Regions from separate parts of the Lysobacter sp. GCM10012299 genome, predicted to be linked through region 1. Evidence: riboswitches for the same ligand, from Rfam matches in the RefSeq annotation. Region 1 holds a riboswitch; the other holds the start of a gene.
What was found. A riboswitch is a leader RNA that binds a small molecule or an ion and turns the genes downstream of it on or off. The one in region 1 is predicted to bind cobalamin.

Region 1 (15,398 bases):
GTAGAACTGCGGGTAGCGCATCGGCCGCAATGTGAGGTCGAAGCCGGGGTCGAGCAGGCGGATGTCGGTGGTCATGGAAATCCTTTGAAGGAAAACCCTCTCCCCTGGCGGGAGAGGGTGGCGCGAAGCGCCGGGAGAGGGGGACGCTGGTGTTCTTCCTGGGGGGAGGGCGCGTCCCCTCTCCCTGGCGCCGTTGGCGCCTGTCCCTCTCCCGCAAGGGGAGAGGGAGGTTGGACTACAGCTACTGGCAGGCCTCGCAGCTTTCCGGGTTTTCCAGCGAGCAGGCGACTGCCTCAACCGCCGTGTACTCGGGCTTGGACGCTTCGGCGACACCGCTGACGGTGGCCTTGGCGATCTTCGTCGCCGGGCGCGAGCGCAGGTAGTAGGTGGTCTTGAGACCCTTCTTCCACGCGTACATGTACATCGACGACAGCTGGCCGATGTTCGGGCTCTCGATGAACAGGTTCAGCGACTGGCTCTGGTCGATGAAGGCGCCGCGGTCGGCGGCCATGTCGATCAGCGAGCGCATCGGCAGTTCCCATGCGGTGCGGTAGACCGCGCGCAGCGACTCGGGAATCTGGGTGATGCCCTGGATCGAACCTTCGGCCATCTTGATGCGGTCGCGCAGTTCCGGCGTCCACAGGCCCAGCGTCTTGAGTTCCTCGGCGAGGTAGCGGTTGACGACGAGGAAGTCACCCGACAGCGTCTCGCGCTTGAACAGGTTCGACACCTGCGGCTCGATGCACTCGTAGCAGCCGGCGATCGAGGCGATGGTGGCCGTCGGTGCGATCGCGATCAGCAGCGAGTTGCGCAGGCCGTGCTCGGCGATGCGCGCACGCAGGCTGTCCCAGCCGTGGGCATCGGACGGCGCCACGCCCCAGGCTTCGAACTGCAGCTCGCCCTGCGAGGCACGCGTGTCGGCGAACGACGGATGGCGGCCGCGTTCCATCGCCAGCTCGTTCGACGCAGTCAGCGCATGGAAGTACACCGCCTCGGCGATCTGCTTCGACAGCGCACGCGCCTGGTCGGAGTCGAACGGCATGCGCAGCTTGAAGAACACGTCCTGCAGGCCCATCACGCCCAGGCCGACCGGGCGCCACTTGAGGTTGGCGCGGCGCGCGGTCTCGATCGGATAGAAGTTGAGGTCGATCACGCGATCGAGCTGGCGCACGGCCAGGCGCACGGTCTCGGCAAGCTTCTCGAAATCGAAGCGTCCGTCTTCGCCGTGCACCGGGCCCTCGGCGAAGAGCTCGACGTGGTGCGACAGGTTGATCGACCCCAGGTTGCATACCGCCGTCTCGTCCTGCGAGGTGACTTCCAGGATCTCGGTGCACAGGTTCGACAGGTGCACCACGTTGCCTTCGCGCAGGGTCTGGTTGCAGGCGCGGTTGGACTTGTCCTTGAAGTTCATCCAGCCGTTGCCGGTCTGTGCCAGCGTGCGCACCATGCGGCTGTACAGCTCGCGTGCCTTGACGGTACGCGACGCCAGGCCGGCCACCTCGGCGGCGTGGTAGGCGCGATCGAAGGCTTCGCCCCACAGATCGGTCAGCTGCGGCACCTTGGCCGGGTCGAACAGCGACCAGTCGCCGTCAGCCTCGACCCGGCGCATGAACTCGTCGGGGATCCAGTTGGCCAGGTTTAGGTTGTGCGTGCGGCGCGCCTCGTCGCCGGTGTTGTCGCGCAGTTCGAGGAACTCCTCGACGTCGGCGTGCCACGGCTCCAGGTACACGCAGGCCGCGCCCTTGCGCTTGCCACCCTGGTTCACCGCGGCGACCGAGGCATCGAGCGTCTTCAGCCATGGCACGATGCCGTTGCTCAGGCCGTTGGTCGAACGGATCAGCGAACCGCGCGAGCGGATGCGGGTGTAACTCAGGCCGATGCCGCCGCTGAACTTGCTCAGCTTGGCCACGTCCATGTAGCGCTTGTAGATGCTTTCCAGCGAATCTTCAGGCGAGTCGAGCAGGAAGCAGCTCGACAGCTGCTCGTGCGTGGTGCCGGAGTTGAACAGCGTCGGCGAGCTGGGGATGTAATCCAGCTGCGCCATGCGCCGGTACAGCGCCAGCGCGTCGCTGACGTCCTCGCTCAATGCGCAGGCGATGCGCAGGAAGAACTGCTGCGGCGTCTCGATCACCGTGCGCGCGGTCGGGTGGCGCAGCAGGTAGCGGTCGTAAAGCGTGCGCAGGCCGAAGTAGTCGAAGCGCTGGTTCAGCGTCGGGTCGATCGCATCGTTGAGCTTGCGCGCGTTGGCCTGGACGAAGGTCAGCAGGCGCTCGTTGATCAGGCCCAGGTCGAAGCCGCGCTGCACCGACTGCGAGAACGCGTGGATCTCGATGCCGGCGACTTCCTTCTCGATCACGCCGGCGAGCAGGCGCGCGGCGAGGCGGCCGTATTCGGGTTCCTCGGCGGTCAGCAGGGCGGCGGTGCGGATCGACAGTTCGTCGAGCTCGCGCGTGGTCGCGCCGTCGTACAGGCCGGAGATGGTGCGGGTGGCCACGCGCATCGGGTCGACGGCGAACAGGCCTTCGCAGTTGCGCGTCACCGCGCGCACGATCTTGTTGAGGTCGACCGGGTCGCGGCGGCCGCTGCGCTTGGTCACCGTCATGGTGAGGTTGGCGGCCGGCGGGGTCAGGGTGAAGCCGGCGGACTCTGTCTGCCCAGAGCCGGTCTGTGCAGTGGCGGCTGCAGGGGGACTGACGGCAGGCTTGCTCGCGGCAGGCGCGTCGGTGGTGGTGGTCATGGCAATGGCTCCGGTGCGTGGGCGCACGGCTGGTCGACCTTCCCTCGAAGGGCGACCTGGCGCGGTTCCGAAGCGTGCGGTTGCGGCGTCGCGCAGGCCGAGACGGGCCTGTGGTGGCGGTCACGTGCTTCGAACAATGCATCGAAAGCAACGGACGCCATCCTGCGACACCGACCGTCTTCCCTCCGAAGACTCGCTGGCCGGTCACCGCGCGGTGTGCAACGCGCGGTTGTCGGCAGGTCTTCGGGCTCTGGACGCGAGGACCGGGCGTGTGCCGCTGGTTCCTCACCTACTGACCGTCGCTTCCCAGGCCCATGCCCAGTGCCATGACGGCGTTCGTTTCCACTACCGCTGCGGGGCAGCGCCGGAGTTGGCCGCTCGCTCGTGAGCGTGGCCGCACCGGACTTCCCTTTTAAGCCGACCGCGAGGTCGGCACCGACGGCCACAACATAGTGGGGGTTGGGTGATCCGTCAACGCTAAATGTTGTGGATAACTTGTGAGTGAGTGGTGGTGCGGATTTGCCGTGCGGGGGTATCGAAGGGAGAATGCGCGTCTCGCTTGAACCCATCCCCTCCCAACCCTCCCCTTGAAGGGGAGGGCTTAAAAGGCCACTGCCCATGTCCATCCTCCGCATGTCCGACCTCGACCTCGCCGGCAAGCGCGTGCTGATCCGCGAAGATCTCAACGTGCCCATCGACGGCGGTCGCATCACCTCCGAGCAGCGCATCACCGCGGCCGTGCCGACGATGAAGCTGGCGCTGGAGAAAGGCGCGGCGGTCATGGTCACCTCGCACCTGGGCCGGCCGAAGGAAGGTGTGTGGAGCGAGGCCGATTCGCTGGCGCCGGTCGCGAAGCGCTTGTCGGAGCTGCTCGGCATCGACGTGCCGCTGGTGAAGGACTGGGTCGACGGCGTCGACGTCGCGCCGGGCCAGCTGGTGCTGCTCGAGAACTGCCGCATGAACGTCGGCGAGGGCAAGGACGACGAGGCGCTGTCGAAGAAGTACGCGGCGCTGTGCGACGTCTACGTCATGGACGCCTTCGGCACTGCACATCGCGCGCAGGCGTCGACCCACGGCGCGATCCGTTTCGCCAAGGTCGCCGCCGGCGGCCCGCTGCTGATGGCTGAGCTCGACGCGCTGGCGAAGGCGCTCGACAACCCGGCGCGTCCGCTGCTGGCGATCGTCGCCGGCTCCAAGGTCTCGACCAAGCTCGAACTGCTGTCGTCGCTGGTGAGCAAGGTCGACCAGCTGATCGTCGGTGGCGGCATCGCCAACACCTTCATCGCCGCGATGGGCCACGGCGTCGGCAAGTCGCTGGTCGAGAACGACCTGATCGACACCGCGAAGAAGATCATGGCCGACGCAAAGGCGCGCGGCGCCGACATCCCGGTGCCGACCGACGTCGTCGTCGCCCCCGCTTTCGCCGCCGATGCCCCGGCCACGGTCAAGGCCGTCGATGCCGTCGGCGCCGACGACATGATCCTCGACATCGGTCCGGACACCGCCGCGCGCTACGCCGAGCTGATCAAGGCCGCCGGCACCGTGGTCTGGAACGGCCCGGTCGGCGTGTTCGAGTTCGATGCATTCGGCAAGGGCACCGAAACCCTGGCCCGTGCGATCGCTTCCAGCAAGGCGTTCTCGATCGCCGGCGGCGGCGACACCTTGGCCGCGGTCGACAAGTACGGCATCGAGCAGGACGTGTCCTACATCTCCACCGGTGGCGGCGCCTTCCTCGAGTTCCTCGAGGGCAAGGAGCTGCCGGCCGTCACCGCCCTGAAGACGCGGGGCTGATTCCCCCTTCTGCCGCCCCCCTGTTCCATTAGTATTCGATGCAGGGAACACAGGGGGCGGTGGATGCGTATTGCATGGGGGTTGCTGGCATGGCTGCTGGCCGGTTCGGTGTGCGCGGGCGAGGTCGAATACCAGCGCGGTGAATACCGCTTCAAGGTCGCCGACGTGCCGGCGTTCGTGCAGCGCCACGAGGTGCCTGCGCGGTGGGACGCCAATGCGCCCGGGGCCAGTGGCGCACCGTGGCGCTTCTGGCTGTACGACGTGCAGGTCGACCATCGCCAGGGCCACGACGACTTCTACGTCGATTATGTCTACGAGGCCAAGGCCGCCTCGTTGCTGGGCGACGCCGGCCGCTTCCAGATCGAGTTCAACCCCGGTTACCAGCAACTGACGATCCATCGCGTCGAGTTGCGTCGCGCCGGCAAATGGCAGACGCGGCTGGCGCCGGAGCGCATCTCGCTGGCGCGGCGCGAGAGCGAGTTCGAGCAGGACCTGGCCGACGGTGAGGTCACCGCGCTGATCGTCCTCGACGACGTCCGTGTCGATGACGTCGTGCGCATCAACTACACCATCACCGGCAGCAACCCGGTGCTCGCCGGCAACACGGTCGACGCGCTGACGTTCGGCTGGCGCAGCCCGGTGCTCGACGCGCGCCTGCGCGCGGTCTACGACGGCGGCAGCGAGCTCAACGTGTACCGCGAGAACGATGCGCCGGCGCCGCGGATCGCCCAGGTCGATGGGCGCACCGAAGCATTGTTTGTCGGCCACGGCGTCCCGGCCCACGTCGACGAAGACAACTATCCGATCTGGTACCAGCCGTTCCCGGTCGCCTGGGTGGCGCGCAAGCGCAGCTGGGGCGACGTGGTGAACTGGGCGCTGCCGCTGTATCCCAAGGCAGGCGCCTTGCCGGCCGACCTGGAAGCGAAGATCGGCCAGTGGCGCAAGCTCGGCGATCCGTATGCGCAGGTGAAGGCGGCACTGCGCACCGTGCAGGAGCAGGTGCGCTACTTCGGCGTCGAGATGGGCGAGAACTCGCACCGTCCGACGCCGCCTGCCGACACCTGGACGCGCCGTTACGGCGACTGCAAGGACAAGGCCTACCTGCTGGTGACGGTGCTCGAGCGCATGGGCATCCGCGCCGCACCGGCGCTGGTGTCGACCACGCGCGGGCGCGGCATCGCCAACTTCCCGGCCGCCGCGTCGGTGTTCAACCACGTGATCGTGCGCGCGCAGGTCGGCGACAACGTGATGTGGGTCGATCCGACGCTGACCGCCCAGGGCGGCGATCCGCGCGACAGCGACCAGAGCCTGTATGGCGTGGCGCTTGCCGTCGCCGCCGGCGTCACCGCGCCGGAAGTGATCGCCGAACCGAAGAATGCCGACGTGCAGGTGACCGTCAACGAGCATTTCGTTCCCGCCGCCGACGGCCGCGAGGTGACGCTCGACGTGACCACGACCTACCAGGGCCGCACCGCCGACGACGTGCGCCGGTCCTTCGCCGGCCAGCGCATCGAGGAAGTGACGCGGCGCTACGCCGACTACTACCGCCAGCGCTTCGGCGAGGTCGCGGTGGCCGCGCCGGCCGCGGTCCAGGACGACCTCGACCGCAACCGCTTCACCCTGGTCGAGCGCTACCGCCTGCTCGCGCCGTTCGACAACGACGCCGGTGGCAAGGCGCTGGATGTCTACGCCGAGGCGCTGGACCGGCCAAGCGCACTGCCGCCGTCGATGTCGCGCAACGGGCCGCTGTTCTTCGGCCGCCCGGTGCGCCTGCGCCACGAGATGCACGTCGAGGTGCCGAAGGGATGGAAACCGTCCTTCCAGGACGAGTCGTCCAGCTTCGCCTCGCCGGGCTTCGCCTACCACCGCGACGTCAAGGTCGAACCCGGCAGGATCAACCTGGTGTACGACATGAAGGTGCTCACCAACGACATCAGCGCCGAGCAGGTGCCTGCGCATGTCGCCGAGTTGCGCAAGCTGCGCGAGAGCCTGTCGGCGCGCCTGCGCTTCCAGTTGCCGGTGGCGCAGCAGCGCGAGGATCGCGACCAGCGCCTGAAGTCGCTGCTCAAGTCGGTGATCGCGGAGACGCAGACGCCATGACCCGTCGCCTGCTTTGCACGTCCCTGCTGCTGGCGTTGTGCCTGCCCGCGACCGCTGCCACGCCTGCCGCGCCGGCCTTCGACGCTGCCAGTGCCTGGCAGCAGTTCCTCGCCAAGGGCGAGCTGGGCACGGCCATTGGCGCGTTCGACGTGATGGACACCGTCGGTTACGACGGCAGCCAGGTCAATGCCGAAGCGTGTGCGCAGCACCGCGACGACATTGCCAGGTCGGTTGCTGCCGCGCCCGTCAGCATCCTGGTCCGGCGCATTGCCTACCTGTGTGCCGAGGCCGTGGCCGATGACGCCGCGGCCGAGCGGGAGATGACGGTGCTGGCGGCGCTGTCACGCTATGCCCTGGGCCAGGCCGGCGACTTCAACAAGCCGATCCGCGTGATCGGTGCCGCCGACGCCACCGCCCTGGTCGCCGCCAGCGGCCTGCAGGTGCTGTCGGTGACGTACCAGTGGCCGCGCCCGGAGCGTTACTTCCCGCTGGTCGTGGTCGGCTGGGACAGCGACGCCAAAGTCGAACACCACCTTACGTTCGATTACATCGACACCATGTACCAGATCGCCCGCGAGGAGCCCAACAAGGGCCTGACGCTGCTGCGCAACGGCCTGGTCGTCAGCGTGGTGTCGAGCGTCGATGCCGAGCTTTCCGCGCGCGACATCAAGGCCGTGCGCGACTCGCGCGACACGGACGGCGTCGCGCAGCGACTGGAGATACTGCGTCCGGCCGCGCGCGAAGGCGGCCTGCGCTCCGCGTTGGAATGGGTGCAGCTGTGCGGCGCAAAACCGACCGCGACCTGCGGTGACGGGTTCGTCGATGCGGTGCTGCCGCGTGCCGAGCAGCAGCAGGCACTGCCGATGCTGCTGCTGGCCTATGCCTATCTGCAGGGACTGGGCGTGGAGCGAGACGAGGCCGCGGCGTGGACGCTGCTCGACGCCGCCGATCGTCGCTGGCCGAACCAAGGTGCCACCGCCGAGTTCACCCGCCTGTGGCTGAGCCTGCACGACGATCCGATCGCCAATGCCGACGTGCCTGTCGCGCTGCAGAAGCGCCTGGATCGTGCCGTCGCCGATGGCAATCGCTTTGCCCGCTATGAAGCACTGCGGCGCAAGGTGTTGTCGCCGGCCAAGCCGAAGCTGGAAGCCGCCGATATCGCCTTTCTCTCAAGCACGGCGATGAACGGCAACGGCACCGGTTTCGCCCTGCTCGCCGATTACCACGACCTCCAGGCAGAACCGCAGTTGCGCCTGCAGGTGCTCGGCAAGGCCGCCGAAGCCGGCCACGTCAAATCGCAGGCAACGTACGCATGGGAGCTGCTGTACGGCAGCGGTGCCCGCGACGCCGAACTTGGCAAGCGCTATGTCTTCGAGGCTGCGCAGGGCGGCCATCCCTGGGCGTTGCGACACCTGGCTGACGACAGCAGCCGCGAAGGGCAGTGGCCGTTGGCGGAGAAGTGGCTGCTGCCGGCGGTCTACGGCGGTGACGTCGATGCGCTGTTCGATCTCGGCGAGCTCTACGCCGCCGGGCGTCCCGGCGTGGAGGGCAAGGCCAGCAACGCCGTGGATATCTTCAAGTCGCTGGCCGATGGCGACTATGCATCGCGCGCACGCGTCAGCCTGGCCGATATGGCGACGCAGGGCCTGGGCATGAAGAAGAACCCGCAGCAGGCGATCCAGTGGTTGCTGCCAGTGGCCGAGAAGGGCGATCTCGACGCGCAGACGCGGCTTGGCCTGGGTTACCTGTATGGCGACTTCGGCAAGGTCGACGAAGCCAAGGCCATGCGCTGGCTGCAGCCGCCGCTGGCGGCCAAGCACGGCTGGGCGAGCAGCGCTTATGGCAGTTGGCTGTACCACCACGGCCAGACGCCCAAGGCGCGCGCTCAGGCGTTCGCGCTGTGGCAGCAAAGTGCCGACGCCGGCACGAGCGATGCATACAACGAGATCGCGTGGGCATCGTGCACTTCGCCGTATCCGGACGCCTTCGACCCCAAGCGCGGGATACAGACGGTGGCGAAGATGGACGAACCGACGCTCCTGGACTTGCCCGAGCTGGACACGGTCGCGGCCTGCTACGCCGCCGCCGGTGACTTCAAGCGCGCCGTGGAGCTGCAGGCGCTGGCGCTGGAGCGCGTCGATGCGCTTGCCGTCAAGCAGCCTGACTACAAGGAAATGGCCGCGCGCGTCCGCGAGCGCCTGGCGCTGTACCGGGCCGATCGCCATTACGTCGACGAAGAAGACAGGAAATCGCTGTAGCCGCCAGAAAGCGGCCTTGTCCGGGCAGGGGGCGTCGGGTCCAATGGTGGCCTGACCTCCCCGATCGGAATCCACGCGCATCATGGCAACGCCCCGCACCCGGTCCACCGTGTTTTTCGACATGGACGGCACCCTGATCGACTCGGCCGTCGGCATCACCCGTTGCGTCGAGTACGCACTGGTCAGGATGGGCCTGCCGGTGCCGCCGCAGTCGGAACTGCGACGCTGGATCGGTCCGGCCCTGCGCACCAGCTTCGGCCCGCTGCTCGACGATCCGCAGGACGTCGAGCAGGCGGTGCTGCACTACCGCGACCGTTTCGAGAGCCATGGCTGGGCCGAGCACGAGGTCTACGCCGGCATCGGCGAGACGATCGAGGCGCTGCACGCGGCCGGGCACCGCCTGGCGGTGGTCACCGCCAAGAACGAACCGCACGCGCGCAAGATCGCCGCGCACCTGCCGTTCGGCCATCGCTTCGACGACATCGTCGGCGCGACCCTGGACGGTCGCATCAGCCACAAGGACCAGCTCATCGCCGAAGCATTGCGCCGCTTCGAGGTCGATGCCGGCGAGTGCTGGATGATCGGCGACCGGCGCATGGACATCGAAGGCGCTCGCCATCACGGCATGCGCAACGTCGGCGTGCTGTGGGGCTTCGGCGGCGAGGCGGAACTGCGCGAGGCGGGGGCGCTGCACCTGGCGGCTGCGCCGGGCGAGTTGCAGGCGCTACTGGCGGCCTGAGCGGCTCGCCGGAGGTGGTCTGCTTTTGACCGGGTGATTCCAGACCACTTCCGCACATGCCCCGCGGTATGGATGCCCGGCGTCCCGGATTGCATGCGTATTCAATTCGAATGACCGCACAGCTGTGCTAGCGTCGCCTGAATCAATCGACACGCAACAGGCGAAGCAGCATTCGATGACGACCACCCAGCGCCGCACCAAGATCCTCGCCACCCTCGGCCCGGCCACTGATCCGCCGGGCGTCCTCGACGCACTGCTCACCGCCGGTGTCGACGTAGTCCGACTCAACTTCTCCCACGGCGACCCGTCGTCGCAGGTCGCCCGCGCCGAAGCCGTGCGCGAAGCCGCCAAGCGTGTCGGCGTGGAAGTCGGCATCCTCGCCGACCTGCCCGGTCCGAAGATCCGCATCGAGCGCTTCGCCGAAGGCAAGGTCCTGCTCAAGGCCGGCGACCGCTTCGACCTGGTCGCCAGCAAGGACGCACCTCCCGGCAGCCTGCGCGAGGTCGGCGTGAGCTACCTCGGCCTGCCCGACGACGTGCGTCCCGGCGACGTGCTGCTGCTCGACGATGGCCTGCTGCAGCTGCGCGTGGGCGCGATCGAAGGCGAGCGCATCATCACCACCGTCCTCAACGACGGCGCGCTGTCGGACCGCAAGGGCCTCAACAAGCAGGGCGGCGGCCTCTCGCTGGGCGCGCTGACCGAGCGCGACAAGGAACTCATCCTGGTTGCCGCCGAACTCGGCGCCGATTTCATCGCGGTGTCGTTCTGCCGCAACGCCGAAGACATGAATGAAGCGCGTCGCATTGCCCGCGCTGCCGGCAGCGATGCCGCGCTGGTGTCGAAGATCGAACGCGCCGAGGCGATCGAGAACCTCTCGGAAATCGTCGACGCCAGCGACGTGGTCATGGTCGCGCGCGGTGACCTGGGCGTGGAGATCGGCGACGCCGAGCTGCCCGGCCTGCAGAAGAAGATCATCCGCGAGGCGCTCGAGCGCAACCGCGTGGTGATCACCGCCACGCAGATGCTGCAGTCGATGGTCGACAGCCCGATCCCGACCCGCGCCGAAGTGCTCGACGTCGCCAACGCCGTGATCGACGGCACCGACGCGGTCATGCTGTCGCAGGAATCGGCCGCCGGCCGTTACCCGGTGAAGGCGGTCGAGGCGATGGCGCGCATCTGCCTGGGCGCCGAACGCCAGTTCAACCGCGACACCGATTTCGAAGCGGCCCCGCGCAACCTCGAGCGTGCCGACCAGGCCATCGCGATGGCCGCGATGTTCCTCTCCGAGCACATTGGCGTGCGCGCGATCGTTGCGATGACCGAATCCGGTGGCACCGCGCGCTTCCTGTCGCGCTTCCGCTCGCAGGTGCCGATCTTCGCGATGTCGCGACACGACGGTGCCCGAAGGCGCATGACGATGATGCGCGACGTGGTTGCCTATGACTTCGACAGCCGTGGCCTGACCTCGCGCGATGCCGCGCGCAGCGCCATCAAGCAGTTGTTCGACCAGGACCGGCTCAGCGTGGGCGACCGCGTGATGTTCACCAGCGGCGACCACATGGAGCGTCACGGCGCGACCAACACGCTGCGGCTGCTGCAGGTCGGTGCCGACGGCACGGCGGAAGGGCTGGGCGAGCTTTAACCTGCTCGCGGAGCCAGTGTCTGCGGAGCCAGCACGTGCTGGCTCCCATACATGCATGGATTCTTGCGAAGGCGGCGTGATGGCCGCCGCTTCGTGGTGGCCGCGTTGGCGATAGCAATCCCTCCCCCAGGGGCATTGCCGTGGCAACCGTCAGCATCGATCGTCACAGCCGCTCGTCGCGCCTGCTGCGCGGCGTCCTGACAATCGTCGCCAGCGTCGCGTTGTGCGCCTGCACGACGGTGGGAATGCACACGCAGCAGCGCTTCGCGACGCAGTACGGGCCGCCGGTGCAGATGCGCGTGTGCGTACTGCGCACCGGCGACGTCAGCGAGCAGCGCATCGAAAAACTGATCGGCCTGGTCAACCAGGAGTTCAAGCCCTACGGCATTGAAGTGGTCGTGCCCTGGGTGCGTCCGTGGACGCGCGCCGGCTTCGCCCATCGCAGCCTGTTCGACGACGTCATCGCGCACGAACTGGAGGCGCCGTGCGATCGCCTGGTCGCGTTCGTCGACCGCAACGCCGGTGACTTCCTGTGGGGCCTGCTGATGCCGGAAGTGCTCGGCAGCGTCGACGATCCCACGCACACCCGCGGCTATGTGGTCGCCACGCAGGTGTCGATCAACCAGATGTTCACGCCGCCGGGCAAGGCGACGGTGCACGAGTTCTACCACCTGCTCGGGTGCCCGCATGCCGGCGAGCTGACGGAGTGCTACGCGCGGATCGCGTCCCTCAAGCGCAGCATCGATCCGGCCGCGGACTTCTTCCCGGGCGTGGACGAATACGGCCAGCCACTGAAGTCGCGGGACGCCGCCAACCACACGCTGCGCCAGGCCATCGCCGGGCAGTGACCGGCAACGGCGCCTGAAACTGGTATTGAAATCCGGGGTGTCTGTCGCCTAAGTGATTGATTCACCGTGGCCGACCGCGGGCGGTAATGCTGCGCTGCCGCTATAATGCCGGGCTTCCCACCGCTCCCTGCAGGACGTCCAATGAGCATCGAACAGCTTGCCGAAACCGCCCAGGCCATGGTGGCCCCGGGCAAGGGCATCATCGCCATCGATGAGTCCACCAGCACCATTGCCAAGCGCTTCGCGGGCGTCGGCATCGAGAACACCGAAGAAAACCGCCGCGCCTACCGCGAGCTGCTGCTGGCCACGCCCAAGCTGAGCGACTACATCTCCGGCGCGATCCTGTTCGACGAGACCATCCGCCAGTCGACCAAGAGCGGCGTCCCGTTCGCCAAGTACATGTCCGACAACGGCATGATCCCGGGCATCAAGGTCGACAAGGGCACGCATGCCCTGGCCGGCTTCCCGGGCGAGGTGATCACCGAGGGCCTGGACGGTCTGCGTGCGCGCCTGGAGGAGTACTACAAGCTCGGCGCGCGTTTCGCCAAGTGGCGCGCGGTGATCAACATCGGTGACGACATTCCGTCGGGCACCTGCATCGACTCCAACGCGCATGCGCTGGCCCGCTATGCGGCGCTGTGCCAGGAGCAGGGCCTGGTGCCGATGGTGGAGCCGGAAGTGATCATGGACGGTTCGCACGACATCGAGACCTGCTACGAGGTCACCGAGGTCACGCTGCGTTCGCTGTTCGCGTCGCTGTACGAGCACAACGTGATGCTGGAAGGCACCATCCTGAAGGCCTCGATGGTCCTGCCGGGCACCACCAGCGGCGAGAAGGCCAGTGTCGAGGACGTTGCTGCGGCCACGCTGCAGTGCCTGAAGTCGACCGTGCCGGCGACGCTGCCGGGCATCGTGTTCCTGTCCGGTGGCCAGGCCGACGAGGACGCCACGGCGCACCTCAATGCGATGAACCAGATGGGCCCGAACCCGTGGCCGCTGTCGTTCTCTTACGGCCGCGCGATGCAGCAGGCTGCGCTGAAGCTGTGGTCGCAGGACCTGATCAACAACTTCGCCAAGGCCCAGCAGACGGTGTACGAGCGCGCTCGTGACAATGGCCTGGCTGCGCTTGGCCAGTGGAAGCAGGCTGCGTAAGTTTCGCTGCTTGCGAGCTACAGAAAAGCCGGCCTGGTGCCGGCTTTTTTGTTGCGTAGGTAACTGGCTGCGGAAAGGCGTCGTCCGCCGACCCTGGGATTGCTCCGCCCCGCGGACGACATCCTGTCTTTACGCGGGGCGTGGGCCATCCATGGCCCACTGCTCCGCAATCCCAGGGCCGTCGAACGACGCTCCAGTCCGTCGATGCCTGGTCTTCGTTCCTCAAGCCAACTCACCGTCATCCCGGCGAACGCCGGGATCGCGGCCATCACGCCTCCAGCCAACTCACCGTCATCCCGGCGAACGCCGGGATCGCGGCCATCACGCCTCCAGCCAACTCACCGTCATCCCGGCGAACGCCGGGATCCAGGCCATCACGCCTCCAGCCAACTCAACGTCATCCCGGCGAACGCCGGGATCCATTTGCTTTTGCCGGCAAGAGCAACGTCCATGGATTCCCGCCTTCGCGGGAATGACGGGCGAAAAACGAAGACTCGGCGGACGGCGCCGCACCGCAGACGCAAGCGCAACTAGCAGCCAGTCAGTTGCCGACGACCGTGAAATAAACCGCATCCGGCGTTCCCACGCTGCCGCTGGCATCGCTGCCGCGAACGAACACGACGTGGCGGCCCGGCGCGAGGCCCTGCGTGTTCACCACTGCACGCACGCCCTCGCGGCTGCTGTCCCAGGCACCGTCGACCACCTGCATCGCGATCCGTGTGGCGCCGGCGGTCCAGGGCCGCTGGTCCAGGTAGGCCGAAGCGGCACGGATCACATGCACCGGCTCGGCGCCGTTGCTCTGGTTGCTGCGGCTGTCGTCCAGCGTCGCGGTCACGGTCACCGCCTGGCCGGCCCTGACACTCGCCGGTGACACCGACACCGTCAGCGTGTCGGGCCCGGACGGATAGGCATAGGGCGCAGTCAGGTTGCGTGCGGCATAGCGCAATGCCGCCAGGTTCTTCGGCAACGTGGTCGACTCGAACGTCGCGCAGCTCTCGAAGAACGCCACGCCCATCTCGATCGTGTAACTGGGCACACCGAGCAGGCCGTACATCGTGTCGGTGTTGGTGCCGTCGGCAACGTACAACCCCACCCATTGCTTCGGCGCATAGCCGTTGTGCCACGCGATCCGGCGGCCGAGCGTGCGCAGCGCCGTCGCGTTCGCCGTCGCCGCGTCCGAATAGGCCCATGGCCACAGCACCAGCCGCGAATAACTGTGCAGGTCGACGAACAGACCGCGGTAGTCCTGGGGTGCCGCAGCAGTGGCCGCATCGCCGCGGCGATCCGGGAACACGCCGCCGCGCCAGGTGCCGCTTGCATCTGCGACACCGGCGACGTAGCGCAGCAGGTTCTGCGTTTCCGGCTCCGAACCCTGTTGCGGGCCCCGGTATGTGCCCGCGCACGGGTTGCCACTCGATCCGCCGGCGGCGCCATTCCAGCGGAACGGGAAATTGCGGTTGAGGTCGATGCCGTAATTGCTGGCCGTGCACGAGCCATTGCTGGTGTTGACGTTCTTCCGCCATGAGGCCCCGGCCTCGGCGCGCTTGCGCCCGTCAGGATTGCCCTGCAGCACGAAGTGGAAGCGATAGCTGTCCAGCAGCCAGGTCGCCTCGGCGTTGCTGCCGTAGCCGTCGACCAGCCATTGCGCGAAGCGGGCCAGGACTTCCGCCGGTGTGTACTCGCGTGCGTGTATCGAGCCCAGCAGCACCATGCTCGGCTTGTTGGCGATCTCGCCGTCGGTGGCGCTGTTGCCGAGCACCAGCACCTTCATCGGATAACCCAGCGTGGCATCGCGGCTTCGCAGCCAGCTCGGGCCGATGTCCACCACCCGCGCCAGGTCGGGGCGATCGCGCGCCAGCTGCTCCATCGTGGCGTAGGTTTCCTCGACGGTGCGGTAGCAGGCGAATCCGGGGATGGCCTCTGGACGCAGCTCCCCGGACTGCAACAGCGCCTGTTCGGCCTCATGCATTCGCGCCGTCGCGACTTCGTCGACGCGCGCATCGATGCCGGCCCTACGCAGCGCGAGGTACTCGTCGTAGGTGGCCTCGAACGCGGCGGACCGGCCGCGCTCGTCCACGCTCACGTGCTGGAAGCGGCCGGCCAGGGACTGCAACTGCGCGCGGTCCCGGTA
Region 2 (15,398 bases), 210 kb from region 1:
TGTTGCCGCGCCTGTACCGCTGCGTGAAGACGTCGATAACCGCCTGTTGATGCTCGGGCTGGGTTCATGGATGCGAGTTCCGTGTGCATGGCTGCTCATGCGAGGATTCGCGCGTGCCCAGATTCAGCGAGCCCTGACCACGATGACCCGGATAGCCCTTGCCGTTTTGCTGTACTCCGCCGCGTCTTCCGCATTCGCGGCCGATGCCTGCCTCGCGCAGGCGCTGCCGCCGCTCGATGCCGGCGCACTGAAAGGGCAGATCGTGGTGTCGACGCTGGCGCCCGACGGCGCGCGCGAGACACGCGTGCTTGCACCGCCTTCGGCAACGCCGCTGAGGGGCGACGAAGGATTCCGCATCGCCAGCGTGACCAAGACCTACGTCGCCGCCACGGCGCTGCGCCTGCACGAAGCCGGCAAGCTCGACCTGCAGTCCACGATCGACCAGTACCTGCCCGCGCCGTGGCTCGACCTGCTCAAGCGCGATGGCTACAACCCCGGCGAGATCACCGTGCGCCAGCTGCTCAGCCACACTTCGGGGCTGGCCGACCATGCGCAGGCGCCGCAGTTCATCGCCGCGGTCAAGGCCAACCCCGCAACGAAGTGGACGCCGGCGGAAGACGTCGAGCACCTGGTCGAATGGACGCAGCCGGTCGGCAAGCCGGGCGAGAAGTATTCGTACTCCGACACCGGCTACATCCTGCTCGGCGCGATCATCGAGCACGTCAGTGGCCAGACGTTGCCGAAGGCCGTGCGCACGCAGCTGGCGCTGAGTGCCCGCGCCCTGCCCGACACGTACTGGGAGCGCGCGGAACCGGCGCGCGGACGCACGCGCGCGCACCAGTTCTTCGAGGGCGACGACACCCATGACTGGGATCCGTCGATGGATCTGTTCGGCGGCGGCGGCATCGTCGCCACGCCTGCCGACATGGCGACCTTCTTCGACGCCCTGCTGGCGGGACGGGTCTTCAGGAACGGCGCCACGCTGGCGCTGATGCAGTCACCGGTCGGCCTGCCCGCCGAGAGCCCGTATCGGCTGGGACTGCTCACCTACTCCTTCGACGGCGTCGCCGCGACCGGCCATTCCGGGTTCTGGGGGACGCTGGTGGTGCGCGAGCCGCTCTCGGGCCGGACCATCGCCGGCGCCGTCACCCGCCGCGAGGAGTTCGACCAGCTCAAGGCACTGGTCGGACGTTACGTGGGTGCCGCCAACGCCGCCGCCAGGGCCGGCGGCAAGGGCGGATGCGGAGCGCCGCCACGCCCGGAGTAAACTGGGCGGCATGAAGATCTTCAAGGCATTCACCCTGGAGGCAGCGCACCGCCTGCCGAACGTCCCCCCGGGGCACAAGTGCGCGCGCCTGCACGGGCACAGTTTCCGCATCGAGATCCACGTCGAGGGCGAGATCGATGCGCACCTGGGCTGGGTCATGGATTTCAGCGACCTCAAGGCCGCCTTCCAGCCGCTGTACGACCGCCTCGACCACCATTACCTCAACGACATCGACGGCCTCGACAACCCGACCAGCGAACGCCTGGCGGTGTGGATCTGGGACAACCTCAAGCCGTCGCTGCCGCTGCTGTCGGAAGTGGTGGTGCACGAGACCTGCACCTCCGGCTGCCACTACCGCGGCAGCTGACCGCCCGTTATTTCACGGTCGGCCGCAGCAGCGAGCCGAAGGTCAGGTACCACGAGCTCTCGCCATCGTCGTTGCCGCCGTAGGCCAGGAACATCGGCCCCAGCGGTGTGCTGAAGCCGATGAAGAGGCTGCCGGCGAGGATCAGGTCGTCGGTGTCCACCAGGTCCTTGCTGAACCATGCGTTGCCTGTCTCCAGGCTGGCGCCGACGTACATCGGCAACGAGAACAGGCGACTGGTGTTGCCGGTGCGCCGGTACAGCACCGCGCGCGCCAGCACGGTCTGGTTGCCGAACAGCGCACGCTCGTCGAAGCCGGACAGGTTCAGGAACCCGCCGAGGAAGCCCTGCGTCTGGAAGAAGTTGTCGTCTTCCAGCGCGCTGCTGAAACGCGCCCCCAGCAGCAGGTGGTAGCGGCCCCAGGCACGCGCCCAGTCGGCGGTGAGACGGGCGACGTTGCCTTCGACATCCGCGCCCATCACGTCGTAATAGGTTTCCAGGTCGGCGCTGACGCGCGTGCCCTTGGTCGGGAAGTTGATGCTGTCCAGCGTGTCCCAGGTGGCGTTGTAGTCGATGCCGGCGTAACCCTCCTTGCCGCCGGTGAAATCGTTGGGGTTGCCGATCAGCAGGTCGGCGCGGTCGCGGCCGCGCATGAGCTGTGCGGAGATGCGCCATTCCGGCTCCGGCGTATAGCCGGCTTCCAGCGCGACCTCGCGGCGGTTGATGCGGAACTCTGCCAGCTGGTTGCCATTGGCCCATAGCGGCAGCGACTCGTTGCGCAGTTCCAGCGACGGCTTGAGGTAGAACTCGCCGGTCTCGCCGAACGGCTGGTAGAACTCCGACAACAGGCCGGTGATGCGCCCCAGCCGCCCGACGTTTCGCCACTCGGCACCGAGGCTGTTGATGTTGTTGAACGTCAGTTCGGCCGAAACCATGTAGCTGTTGCGGCCGTTGAAGTTGTCGTCGAGCTGGAAGCCGAGCTTGCCGAACGCGCGCCACGGTTTGTCGACCGGGATGATCTCCAGCCCCATCTGGCCATCGTGCTCGGCCAGGCGGTAGTCGATCTGCTGGAAGCGGCCATCGCCGTAGGCGGTGCCCAGGTCCTTCTCGATCTCGTCGACATCGAACGGCTTGCCGAGGTTTTCCGCGACCGCGCGCTCGACCTGGCGGTTGGCCGAGGGCGACTTGACCTTGATCACGTCGAGGAACTGCACCAGCCCCGGGTCGAAACTGCGTTGCCGCTGCGTCTCGCGATATGCGGCATACGTGGCTTCGTCGACCGACATCGTGCGCAGCTGCGGCAGCATGGCTTCGGCGGCGCGTTCACCAATCGCGATCGCTTCGGCGCCGCGGTTGAACTCCGAGGCGGTGATGTCGCCCAGCTCGGGGCGTATCAGCACGTCCTGGTCGGTCAGCGTGGCCAGCTGCGCGCGCACCTTTTCGGCCATCAGCGCGCTGATCATCTGGTCCATGATCGCCAGCGGGTTGGTCAGCGTCGCCTCGGTGTGCAGCGGCGAGCCGACGTCGACCACGATCAGGCGCTGCGCGCCCATTTGCCGCACGACATCGACCGGCACGTTGTCGGCCATGCCGCCGTCGACCAGCAGGCGGTCGTCGATGCGCACCGGCGCGAACGCGCCAGGCACCGACATGCTCGAACGGATCGCCAGGGCGAGGTCGCCCTGGTCGAAGACGACCTTGTCGCCGGTGATGATGTCGGCGGCCACCGCGCGGAACGGCACGGGCAACTGGTCGAAGTCCTTCACGTTCCATGTCGACAGGGTCAGCCGGCGCAGCAGCAGCAACAGTTTCTGGCCCTGCACGATGCCAACGGGCAGCACCACGCGGCCGTCGGCGTAGCCGATCTCCAGGTCGAGCAGGTAACGGAAGTCGGCGTCCTTGCGCCGCATCGGCTGGCCGGCGCGCGGCGGGTCGTCGACGAACATGTCGGCCCAGTCGATGGTGTCGATCAGGGTTTCCATCTCGGCCGGGGTATAGCCGGTGGCATACAGGCCGCCGACGATCGAACCCATGCTGGTGCCGGCGACCCGGCATACCGGGATGCGCTCGCGCTCGAGCACCTTGAGCACGCCGACATGGGCCGAGCCGCGGGCGCCGCCGCCGCCCAGGACCAGGCCGACACAGGGCAGCTGCGGAGGTTGCTGGGCCAGCGCCGAGGTGATGGGGAAAAGCGTCAGCAGGGCCACGGCGGCCAGTGCGCCGAGCACGCGCCGGAAAGCGCCATTCAGGAGACGGGGGCAGGCAGGCACGAGGTCTCGCATCATCGTCTGGTCATCCTGGAAGGCCATGATCCCGGCTGCGGCGCATTCAGACCGTGACACGGGGCCCGGGGTGATGGCGTGACGCCCATTCTGCCAGCCCCACCGCGGGCTGAACCTCCCCTCCCGGCCATGTTGCACTGCAACACAGAACGGATTATGCTGCACCGCACAATCCGAATTCCCCTTGGATTGCCCCCCCGAAACATTGCTTCACCTGATCCCCTACGGAGTCGACCATGTACCAGCCGTTCAACGAGCAATTTGCCGCCGCGACGCGCCAGTTCGCGGAGACCGCCGCGCAGGTGAACCGTCTCGCGCTCGCCAATGCCGAGGCCGTGTTCGGCCTGCAGCTGGCCGCGATCGAAGACCGCGTCAACGCCACGTTCGCCTTCCTCGGCGAAGCCGCCGAAGTGCGCGACTTCGAAGCCGCCAAGTCGCTGCTGCCCAAGGGCGTACAGGTGGCTCGCGAGAACCTCGAGCGCAGCGTCAGCACCGGCCAGGAAGTTTTCGGCCGCACGCTGAAGACCCACGGCGCGATCACCGAGCTGGCCAAGGCCCAGTTCGAGACCTCGGCCAAGGAAGTGCAGACGAGCGTCGACAACACCATCCGGGCCGCCAACAAGGCTGCCAAGTAAGAACGAGCAAGGCGAAACAGCCACCTCTCTCCAGGTACTGATTTCCTTTATCTCTCCCCGCCTACCCCTCCCGGCGGTGGATTTGAAACCCGGCAGCGCAAGCTGTCGGGTTTTTTCTTGTGTGGTTGGTGGGGGCAGGAGGCGGTTCGCTTGAGCCCCTCTCCCCTCGTGGGAGAGGGGTTGGGGAGAGGGGGCCGCCGAAGACCGTGCAATGACTTGCCGAGCGTCGTCCGCCGGGCCGGGGATTGATCCGCAGCGGGACATGGATGTCCCGCGCCCCGCATTCGGACAGGATGTTCGAACTAAGGGGCGGAGCAATCCCCGGCCCGGCGGACGACGCGGCTCCGGAGCAAGAGCAACGGCAACGTCAAAATGGGTCCCGGCGTTCGCCGGGATGACGGTGATCGGGGGATGACGGTGATTGGGGGATGACGGAGCGCAAACAAAAAGCCCGCCGGTTGGCGGGCTTTCTGCGTTTGCAGCGCGTCAGGCGATCACGTCGCCGGGCGCGTCAGCGGTTCCTCTTCGTCGTCGTGGACGAGTACCGGCTTCTCGTCGAGCTTGTCGCCGAGCACGCGGCGCACCGCCACGTAGAACACCGGGATCAGCAGCAGGCCCAGGAACGTCGCGAAGATCATGCCGCCGATCACGCCCGTACCGATCGCATGCCGCGAATTGGCGCCCGCACCGCTGGAGATGGCCAGCGGGAACACGCCCATGATGAACGCGAACGACGTCATCAGGATCGGACGGAAGCGCAGGTGCGCCGCCTCGATCGTCGCCTCGCGCAGCGTTTTGCCATGCTGGCGCTGCTCGATGGCGAACTCGACGATCAGGATCGCGTTCTTCGCCGCCAGGCCAATCACCGTGATCAGGCCGATCTTGAAGTAGATGTCGTTGGGCAGGCCGCGCAACAGCGAGAACAGCACCGCGCCCAGCGCACCCAACGGCACCACCAGCAGCACCGCCACCGGCACCGACCAGCTCTCGTACAACGCCGCCAGGCACAGGAACACCACCAGGATCGACAACGCCAACAGCGCCGGCGCCTGGTTGCCCGAGAGGATTTCCTGGTACGACTGACCCGTCCAGTCGTAACCGAAGCCTTCCGGCAGGTCCTCCTCGACGATCTTCTGCATCTCGTTCATCGCCTCGCCCGAGCTGTGGCCCGGTGCCTGCGAACCGACGATTTCCACCGCTGAGTAACCGTTGTAACGGGTCAGCGACGGCGACGCGGTGATCCAGTGGCTCTTGACCACGTTCGACAACGGAATCATCGCGCCGTTGGGATCGGTGTCGTCGGCATCGCCATTGGGGCTGGGCGTGTAGAAGTTGGCCAGCGAACCCGGACCGGTGCGGTACGGCGCGTCGGCCTGCATGGTCACGCGCTTGACGCGACCGGAGTCGACGAAGTCGTTGACGTACACCGGCGCCAGCATCAGCTGGATCGAGTTGTAGATGTCCGACACCGACAGGCCCATCGACTGCGCCTGCACGCGGTCGACGTCGAGCTTGAGCTGCGGCGCCTCCTCGAGCTGGTTCGGCCGCACCGCGGTCAGCGCCGGGTTCTGGTTGGCCTTGCCCAGCAGCGTGTTGCGCGCCTCTGCCAGCGCGTCACGGCCCTTGCCGCCACGGTCCTGCAGGTACATGTCGAAACCGCCGAACTGGCCCAGGCCGCTGACCGTGGGCAGGTTGATCACGAAGATCTGCGCGTCGCGAATGCCGTACAGCGCCATGTTGGCCTTCTGGATGAATTCGCTGGCGGTGACCTTGCGCTCTTCCCACGGCTTGAGGCGGATGAAGGCGATGCCGACGTTCTCGCCCTGGCCGACGAAGCTGAAGCCGGAGACCTGGAAGATGCCGTCGAAACCGTCCTGCTTCTGCATGGTCGAGCGGACCTGGTCGAGCACGGCGTTGGTGCGCGTGATCGACGCGCCCGGCGGCAGGCCGATCAGGGCGATCGCATAGCCCTGGTCTTCCTCGGGCAGGAAGCTGCCCGGCATGCGCGTGAACAGGAAGCCGCACAGCACCACCAGCAGGCCGAACACCATCATCCAGCGCGGCGTGTGCTTGATCGCACCGCCGATGTGGCCGATGTAGGTGCCGCTGACCTTGTCGTACAACTTGTTGAAGTTGCGGAAGACGAAGTTGTCGCGGTGGTGGTCGGCGGTCGGCTTGAGCAGCGTCGCGCACAGTGCCGGCGTGAATCCCAGCGCCAGGAACGCCGAGAAGAACATCGCCATGGCAATGGTGATGGCGAACTGCTTGTAGATCTCACCGGCCGAACCGCCCTGGAACGCCGACGGGATGAACACCGCCGCCAGCACCACGGTGATGGCCACGACCGCGCCGCTGATCTGGCTCATCGACTTGCGCGTGGCGGCCTTCGGCGACAGGCCCTCCTCGGTCATGATGCGTTCGACGTTCTCGATCACCACGATCGCGTCGTCGACCACGATGCCGATCGCCAGCACCATGCCGAACAGACTGAGCTGGTTGATCGTGAAGCCGATGAAGTACATGCCCAGGAACGTGCCGAGCAGCGCGATCGGGATGACCAGCGTCGGGATCAGCGTCGCGCGCAGGTTCTGCAGGAAGATCAGCATCACCAGGAAGACCAGCACGATCGCTTCGAACAGGGTCTTGATCACTTCCTTGATCGAGACCGAGACGAAGGTCGAGCTGTCGTACGGCGAGAACCAGGTCACGCCCGGCGGGAAGGTGCTCTGCAGCTCCTCCATGCGCTTGTACACGGCCTCGGCCACGCCCAGGGCATTCGCGCCCGGTGCCAGCTGGATGGCGAAGCCGGCGGCGGGCTGGCCGTCCCAGCGGCTGTCGAAGCCGTAGGAGGTTGCGCCCAGGCCGATGCGCGCCACGTCGCGCAGGCGCACGCTGGTGCCGTCGGTGTTGGTGCGCAGGATGATGTTGCCGAACTGCTCGGGGTTGCTGAAGCGGCCCTCGGCCGACACCGTCGCAGTGAACGCCTGCCCGGCCGGTGCCGGATCGGCGCCGATCTTGCCGGCGGCGAACTGCACGTTCTGGCCGCGCACGGCGGTCAGCACCTGCGTCGCCGACAGGCCATAGCCGCGCAGCTTGTCCGGGTTCAGCCAGATGTTCATGGCGTATTCGCTGCCGAACTGCTGGGTGCTGCCCACGCCCGGCACGCGCGCGATCTGATCAAGCACGCGCGAACCGATGATGTCGCTGAGGCTGTCGCGGTCGAAGCGTTCGCTGTCGGCGCGCAGTGCCACCACCATCAGGAAGCCGGCGTTGGCCTTGGCCACCACCACGCCCTGCTGGGTCACTTCGGTCGGCAGTCGCGGCGTTGCCAGCGCGACCTTGTTCTGCACCTGCACCTGGGCGATGTCCGGGTCGGTGCCGGGTGCGAACGTCAGGGTGATGTTGGAACCGCCGCTCGAACTCGACGACGAGTTGAAGTAGACGAGGTTGTCGATGCCGGTGAGCTGCTGCTCGATCACCTGGGTGACCGCGCCTTCAGCCGTCTCCGCGCTCGCGCCCGGGTACGACGCCGACACGGTGACCTGCGGCGGGGCGATGCTCGGGTACGACTCGACACCGAGGTTGAAGATCGCCAGCACGCCGCACAGCGATATCAGGATCGCGATGACCCAGGCGAATACCGGGTGGTTGATGAAGAATCTGGACATGGCGGGGGATTAGTCCTTTGAACCTTCGTCTGCACTCGCCTGCGCGGCAGGCTTGGCGGCGGGCTTGGCGTCCGCTGCAGGCTTGCCGTCGGCACCGACCGGCGCGGCCTTCGCCGGCTGGCCGGGCACGGCCCGCTGGATGCCCGAGACGACGACCTGGTCGCCGGCGGCCAGGCCGCTGCTCACGACCCAGCTGTCGCCCTGCAGGCGATCGGTGACGACGTCCTTGCGCACGACCTTGCCGTCGCCGCCCACCACCAGCACGTACGGGCTCTTGGCATCGCGCAGCAGGCCGACCTGCGGCACGAGGTAGGCGTTGGCCTGTTCGCCGAGCGTCGCCTTCAGCGTCACGTAGGTGCCGGGCAGCAGGTTCTTGTCCGGGTTGGGGATGCGTGCGCGCATCGCGATCGCACCGGTGGCCGGATCGACCACGTCGCCGGAGAAGTCCATCGTGCCGGTGCGCTGGTAGACGCTGCCGTCGGGCAGCACCACCTGCACTTCGCCCTCGCCGGTGCCGGCGCCGGTGCGGGCGCGACGGATCTGCTCGAGCTCGGTGACGCTGACCGAGAAGTTCACGTACAGCGGATCGATCTGGTCGACGGTGGTCAGCAGCGTCGCCGTGTCCTGGCCGACCAGTGCGCCCTCGGTGACCTGCTGCTTGCCCGCGCGGCCGCTGATCGGCGCACGCACGGTGGCGTAGCCGAGGTTGATGCGGGCATCGGCCAGTGCGGCCTGTGCCTGCTTCACCGCGGCGCCGGCGCTGCGTTCGGCAGCGAGCGCGTTGTCGAGGTCGGACTGCGAGACGAACTTCTGCGGGGCCAGGCGACGGGCGCGGTCAGCGGCCGACTTGGCATTGGCATAGGTGGCTTCCGCCGACGCGAGCGCGGCTTGGGCCTGGCCGGTGGAGGCCTGCAGCTGGTCGGGATCGATCTGGAACAGCACCTGCCCGGCCTTCACGTCGGTGCCTTCGGCATACAGGCGCTGCTTGAGCACGCCCGGCACGCGGGCACGCACGTCGGCGCTGCGGAACGCGGCCAGGCGACCGACCAGATCCTTCTGCAGCGGCACGTTGCCCGGCTGCAACTTGACGACGCCGACTTCCGGAGGAGGCATGCCGCCCCCCTGTGCCTGATCCTTGCCGCCGCAGGCGGAGAGTGCGAGGGCCAACGCGGCGACCATTGCCACCGAGCGCGGGTTCTTGACCATGGGGGAGGACTCCGATTCCGTCATATGCGAGCGATGATGCTCAGATTGGTTTAATTCCTATACCGCCCAGTCTAGCATTCTGAGTTTTCCGCCCACCTCCCAGAAGTCACGCGGGGGCGATCACGCCGGATCAGGCACAAGAAAGCCCGATGCAGGGCGCTTCAGTCGCTGGCAGGTGCAAGCAGGTGCGCCAGTGCCGCAGGATCGGGCCGATCGCGGAACGGCAGGCGTCCCCAGCAAGGTATCGGCAAGCGGTGACGAAGCAGTGTGAAGTTGTCGTCGGCGCGCGCCATCATCGGATCGATGTCGTTGGCGATCCAGCCAGCCAGTCGCAATCCATCCGCGGCGATCGCGCGCGCAGTCAGGCGCGCGTGGTTGATGCAGCCCAGGCGCAGGCCGACGACCATCACCACCGGCAGATCGAGCGCGCGCACGAGGTCGGCCTGGTCGAGTTCGGCAGACAGCGGTGCCGCCCAGCCACCCACGCCTTCCACCACCACGGCATCGGCCATCGCCGACAGGCGTGCGTGCGCATCCAGGATCGGCTGCAGTTGCACGGTCACGCCGGCATCGGCGGCGGCAAGTTCCGGCGCCAGCGGCTGCAGCAGTGCGTACGGATTGACGTCGTCATAAGCCGGGCGCGGCTCGCTGGCGCCCTGCAGCAGCAGCGCGTCTTCGTTGCGCAGGCCGTCCGCGGTGACCTCGCAACCGCTGGCGAGCGGCTTCATGCCGACCGCACGCAGGCCGCGTGCGCGCAACGCGTGCAGCAGCGTCGCACTGGCCAGTGATTTGCCGATGCCGGTGTCGGTGCCGGTGACGAACCAGCCGGTACGAGTCTGGGGCCTGTTCATGACCGGCTCCCCGGTCGCTCGCTGGTAGACTGCGGGAAAGAGGCGGATATGTTCACCAGCGAAAGTCTAAGCGGCACCAAGCCCGAACAGTACGCACAGTTGCTCGAGCAGGCGCGGGCGCTGGTGCACGGCGAACGCGACCGTGTGGCCAACGCAGCCAACCTGTCGGCGCTGGTGTACCACTCCCTGCCCGGCCTGAACTGGGTCGGCTTCTACCTGTTCGATGGCACCGAACTGGTGGTCGGCCCGTTCCAGGGGCTGCCGGCCTGCATCCGCATTCCGCTCGACAAGGGGGTCTGCGGGGCTGCCGCGACCACCCGCCAGACCCAGCGGATCGCCGATGTCCACGCCTTCCCTGGCCACATTGCCTGCGATTCTGCGTCTAACTCTGAACTGGTCGTGCCACTTGTGGGGGGGGATGGCCAGCTGATCGGCGTGTTCGATCTGGACAGCCCGCACTTCGACCGCTTCGATGCCGACGACCAGCGCGGCCTGGAAGCGATTGCCCAGGCCTTCGTGGAGTCGCTGGCATGAGTATCGGCAAGAGCGGGGAAAAAGGCGGCGACAAGCTGCGCAACATCGGTCCCAAGTCGGCGGCATGGTTGCGCCAGGTGGGGCTGCGCTCGCGCGAGGACCTGGCCGCGGTCGGCACGGTCGAGGCGTTCATGCGGGTCAAGCGCGCCGGCTTCAAGCCGACGCTCAACCTGCTGTACGCCATCGAAGGCGCGCTGCAGGACTGCCATTGGCAGGAGATTCCCGACGAACGCCGCGGCGAACTGGTTGCCGCGACCGAAGCGGCCATCGCCCTGCTGCCGCCACCGCGCTACCGCCCGCCGGCCGGCCCGGTGACGACGACCCAGGTCGCCGAGGAAACGATGGCGATGCCGTCGCTGCTGGACGAGCCGGCAGACAGGGACTAATCGCGTCGTCCCGGCGAACGCCGGGACCCAGGCCCTCATGTTTTCCGTCGTCCCGGCGAAAGCCGGGACCCATCTGGCTCTGCGGACGCGGAAGCTACGTCCATGGATCCCCGCCTTCGCGGGGATGACGGTGAGGCAGGGATGACCGTGGGACGGGGATGAAGGGACAAGGGTTGAGCACCGCCCCAGCAGATCGCGTAGACTGCGCCCCGCTTCGAGGTGACCCGGCGGCGTCCTGCCGGCGGGTTGAAACGGGAAGCCGGTGACGTCCCAGCAGGGACCATTCCGGCACTGCCCCCGCAACGGTAAGCGAGTACAAGCGCTGCATCCGCCACTGTGCATGTCACGGGAAGGCGCGGCGCCGGAGAGAGCACGGCTTGCAAAGCCGGTCCTCCACTCGCGAGTCCGGAGACCGGCCTGGAAGCAGGGTCACGCGCCTTCATTGGCGGTGCCCACCCCTGGTTGCGATGCGGAGGGCATCGCGGCGGCGACGTTGGCGCCGTGCGCCCACACCGCAGCCTCGTTCTCTCTCCTCGCGACTGTCCCAGTTGCCCGTCACGGCCCGAGCCGTGCGTTGGAGATTCCTCGATGCAATTGCGTAATCTGTCCCTTGCCGGCGCGTGCCTGCTGGCCGCACCCGCGCTTGCCCATGCGCAGGACGCGACCAACCTCGACCAGGTCATCGTCACCGCCAACCGCACCGCCATCAGCGTCAACGACGCGCTGGCACCGGTCGAAGTCATCGACGCCGAACAGATCCGCCACAGCCAGGCGCGCTCGCTGCCGGACCTGCTGCGCGGCCGCGCCGGCATCTCGATGTCCAACCAGGGCGGCAGCGGCAAGCTGACCACGCTGTTCCTGCGCGGTGCCGAATCCGACCACGTGCTGGTGCTGGTCGACGGCATCCGCGTCGGCTCGGCAACCTCGGGCCTGACCGCGTTCCAGGACCTGCCGATCGAAATGATCGACCGCGTCGAGATCGTCCGCGGCCCGCGTTCGAGCCTGTACGGCGCCGACGCCATCGGCGGCGTGATCCAGGTGTTCACCCGTCGCGACAAGCAGGCCTTCGCCCCGCGCGTGCGCTTCGACGGCGGCAGCAACGACACGCTGGGTTACGGCGTCGGCTTCGGCGGCAGCAACGACCGCGGCTGGTTCGGTGCCGACTACCAGCACACGCGCACCAGCGGCATCAACGCCTGCAACGGCTTCTTCGACCCGGCCACGTTCGACGGCGCCGGCTGCTTCATCGCCATGGACTCGCAGCCCGACCGCGACGGCTACGAGAAGGATGCATTGTCGCTGCGCGGTGGCATCAACCTGACCGAGCAGTGGAGCATCGAGGGTCACGCCCTGCGCAACGAAGGCGACAACGAGTTCGACGGCGACTTCACCGACGGCTCCAGGACGGTCCAGCAGGTCATCGGCGGCAAGCTGCGCTGGCACCCGTCCGACCGCGTCGACGTGCACCTGACCGCGGGCCGCAACGTCGACTCGTCCGACAGCTACCTCGGCGGCGTCAAACTCCCCGACTTCTTCAGCACCGACCGCGACAGCGCGACGCTGCAGGGCGACTTCGGTGTTGCCGCCAACCAGCTGGTCAGCGTCGGCCTGGACTGGCTCAACGACAGCGTCGAGAGCAGCACGCAGTACGATCAGGACGAGCGCGACAACAAGGCCGCGTTCGTGCAGTACCAGGGCAAGTTCGGCGCGCAGTCGCTCGAGGCCAGCGTGCGCCGCGACGACAACGAGCAGTTCGGTGGCCACACCACCGGCGGTGCCGCGTGGGGCCTGGTGTTCGCCGACAACTGGCGCGTCACCGCCGGCTACGGCAGCGCGTTCAAGGCGCCGACCTTCAACGAGCTGTACTACCCGTTCTTCGGCAACCCGAACCTGCGTCCGGAAGACTCCGAGACCTGGGAGCTGGGCCTGGCCTTCCTGGGTGACGGCTTCAACGTCCACCTCGACACCTTCAGCACCGACGTCGACAACCTGATCGCGTTCGACGCCGCGATCAACCTGCCCAACAACGTCGAAAAGGCGCGCATGCAGGGTGCCGAACTGTCGGCCGACACCACGATCGCCGACTGGACCATCAACGGCGCGATCAGCTACCTCGACACCGAGAACCGCCGTGGTTTCTACGAGGGCAACGATCTGGCCCGTCGTGCGAAGAACAGTGCGCGCCTCGACGTCGACCGCGCCTTCGGTGCGTTCCGCGTCGGCCTGACTGCGGTCGGCGAAGGTTCGCGCTATGACGACGTCGCCAACACGCGCCGCCTCGGTGGCTACGGCACGCTCGACCTGCGCGCCGAATACGCCATCACCCAGGACCTGACGCTGCAGGCGCGTGTGGCGAACGTGTTCGACCGTGATTACGAGACGGTGGCGTTCTACAACCAGCCGGGCCGCGAGTGGTTCCTGACGCTGCGCTATGCGCCGGTGAACTGAGGTATCGGTTCTGTTCCAAAAAAAGGCCCGGCAATGCCGGGCCTTTTTTTTGCGCGTCGTCAGCCCAACCGATCGAACGAATACAGCTGCGCCAACGGGTGACGCCGCCGCTTGATGGCCGCGCAGATCAGGTCTCGCCCGACCATCGAATAGGTAATGCCGTTGCCGCCATACGCCATGGCGAACAGCACGCGCGGGCCCCATTGCGCGCTCGGGCCCATGAACGGCAGACCGTCCTTCGTCTCGGCGAAGGTGCCCGCCCAGGAGAATGCAGGGATCAGCGGTTGCAGGTGCGGGAACAGACCCGACAGCTTCTCCATCAGCTTGCGCGTTTTCTTGCCGACGCGACCATCGCGTCGCGCGGGGATGTCCACCGCATCATCCTCCCCGCCCACGATCACGCGGCAATCGGGCGTCGTGCGCAGGTAGAGATAGGGCCTGGCGGTTTCCCACATGACCGTGCGCCGCAACGGCGCCACCAGATCCGGATCGATGGGATCGGTGATGAACGCATAGCTGCTGCGGTTGCTCGCATGGCGCTTGGCGAGCCACTGCTGCGACGCGTAGCCCGCAGCGACGACCACGTGCGATGCGCGAACGCGAAGACCATCGCTCGTGACCAGCTCCACCTTGCGCGCGGACGGCTCGATGCGCTCGACACAGGTGCGGTCGAACACCTTCGCGCCCTGCCCCTGCAGCGCCCGGAACAGCCGGTAGGTCAACCGGTACGGGTCGATGCTGGCCGCCGGCGTACTCACGATCGCCGCCGGCGCGCGGAACCCGAAGCGCTCCAGGAGTTCATCCGGCTCCAGCCATTCGACATCGAACCCATGCTCGGCGCGCAGGGCGAACTCGCCGCGGAGCTTGCGGCGATGCCAGGGGCGGCTGGCGTAGTACACGCTTTGCACGCGCTCGAAGCCGACATCGCGCAGGCGCCGCGCCAGCATCTCGAGCTGCCCGATCGTTTCGGCGCTGGCGCGGTAGGACTTCAGTGCTTCCGCCATTCCGTACTGCCTGACCAGGTCGCCCAGCGTCACGTCGCTTTCGTACTGCAGCAGCGCCGTGCTGGCCGCGGTGCTGCCCCAGCCGATGTCGCGCTGCTCGAGCACGACGACCTCATGACCGTCCTCGACCAGCGCATCGGCGATCAGGGCGGCGGTCACGCCGCCGCCGATGATCGCCACGTCACAGGTGGTGTCCGCCTCCAGCCGCGGAAAGGCATGCATCAGGCCGTTGCTGACGGCCCAATACGGATACCCACTCTTGAGGTCCAATCAGTGCTTCTTCGGCATCGATTCGCGCGCCTTCTCGGCCCGCGCCGCGCCGATCGCGGTCTCGACCTGCTTGACCTCTTCTGGCGGCGGCAGCACCGCGGGGACGCCCAGCGACTGCAGCCACAGCTCACGGCTCCAACCCCGCGTGTGGTAGAGGTGGTGGTCCTCGTCGTTCTCCACCGCCTCGTGCGCCTGCTTGAGCACCTTGGCGAGGTCGCCGGTGGTGTGTTTGGCAACCTGGCCGATCAGCTCCCAGTTGTGGTGGTCCTTGGTTTCCGCCAGCACCACGCATTCGGTGGCCACCAGTTCGGCCGCGATGGCGTCGCCGCTCTTGCGCGCCATGTTCATCGCCTCGACCAGCGAGGCGCCGATGTGGCCAACGACCTGGCGCCCAGGCGTCTTCGTTTCCGGATCCAGCCCCAACTGCTCGAAGACATTGAGCAGGACCTTGCGATGCGTTTTCGTCTCGTCCAGGTATTCCTGC

Region 2: linked by a shared signal. The riboswitch ahead of btuB (TonB-dependent vitamin B12 receptor) and the one ahead of ACFOPO_RS07565 (ribonucleoside-diphosphate reductase subunit alpha) in region 1 are both predicted to bind cobalamin.

What each region holds. Positions count from the first base shown of each region.
Region 1 is NZ_JBHRZC010000002.1:730,497-745,894, forward strand. It holds gene ACFOPO_RS07560 (ribonucleotide-diphosphate reductase subunit beta) at 1-75, opposite strand, end outside; gene ACFOPO_RS07565 (ribonucleoside-diphosphate reductase subunit alpha) at 242-2,602, opposite strand; cobalamin riboswitch at 2,954-3,192, opposite strand; gene ACFOPO_RS07570 (phosphoglycerate kinase) at 3,356-4,528, shown strand; gene ACFOPO_RS07575 (DUF3857 domain-containing transglutaminase family protein) at 4,592-6,628, shown strand; gene ACFOPO_RS07580 (tetratricopeptide repeat protein) at 6,625-8,886, shown strand; gene ACFOPO_RS07585 (HAD hydrolase-like protein) at 8,969-9,625, shown strand; gene pyk (pyruvate kinase) at 9,801-11,267, shown strand; gene ACFOPO_RS07595 (hypothetical protein) at 11,408-12,115, shown strand; gene ACFOPO_RS07600 (class I fructose-bisphosphate aldolase) at 12,257-13,267, shown strand; gene ACFOPO_RS07605 (M14 family zinc carboxypeptidase) at 13,809-15,398, opposite strand, start outside.
Region 2 is NZ_JBHRZC010000002.1:523,561-538,958, reverse strand. It holds gene ACFOPO_RS06715 (serine hydrolase domain-containing protein) at 143-1,267, shown strand; gene queD (6-carboxytetrahydropterin synthase QueD) at 1,278-1,634, shown strand; gene ACFOPO_RS06705 (patatin-like phospholipase family protein) at 1,642-3,915, opposite strand; gene ACFOPO_RS06700 (phasin family protein) at 4,149-4,547, shown strand; gene ACFOPO_RS06695 (multidrug efflux RND transporter permease subunit) at 5,042-8,215, opposite strand; gene ACFOPO_RS06690 (efflux RND transporter periplasmic adaptor subunit) at 8,225-9,421, opposite strand; gene bioD (dethiobiotin synthase) at 9,583-10,272, opposite strand; gene ACFOPO_RS06680 (GAF domain-containing protein) at 10,321-10,806, shown strand; gene ACFOPO_RS06675 (TfoX/Sxy family protein) at 10,803-11,192, shown strand; cobalamin riboswitch at 11,393-11,628, shown strand; gene btuB (TonB-dependent vitamin B12 receptor) at 11,781-13,640, shown strand; gene ACFOPO_RS06665 (NAD(P)/FAD-dependent oxidoreductase) at 13,700-14,914, opposite strand; gene ACFOPO_RS06660 (ferritin-like domain-containing protein) at 14,915-15,398, opposite strand, start outside.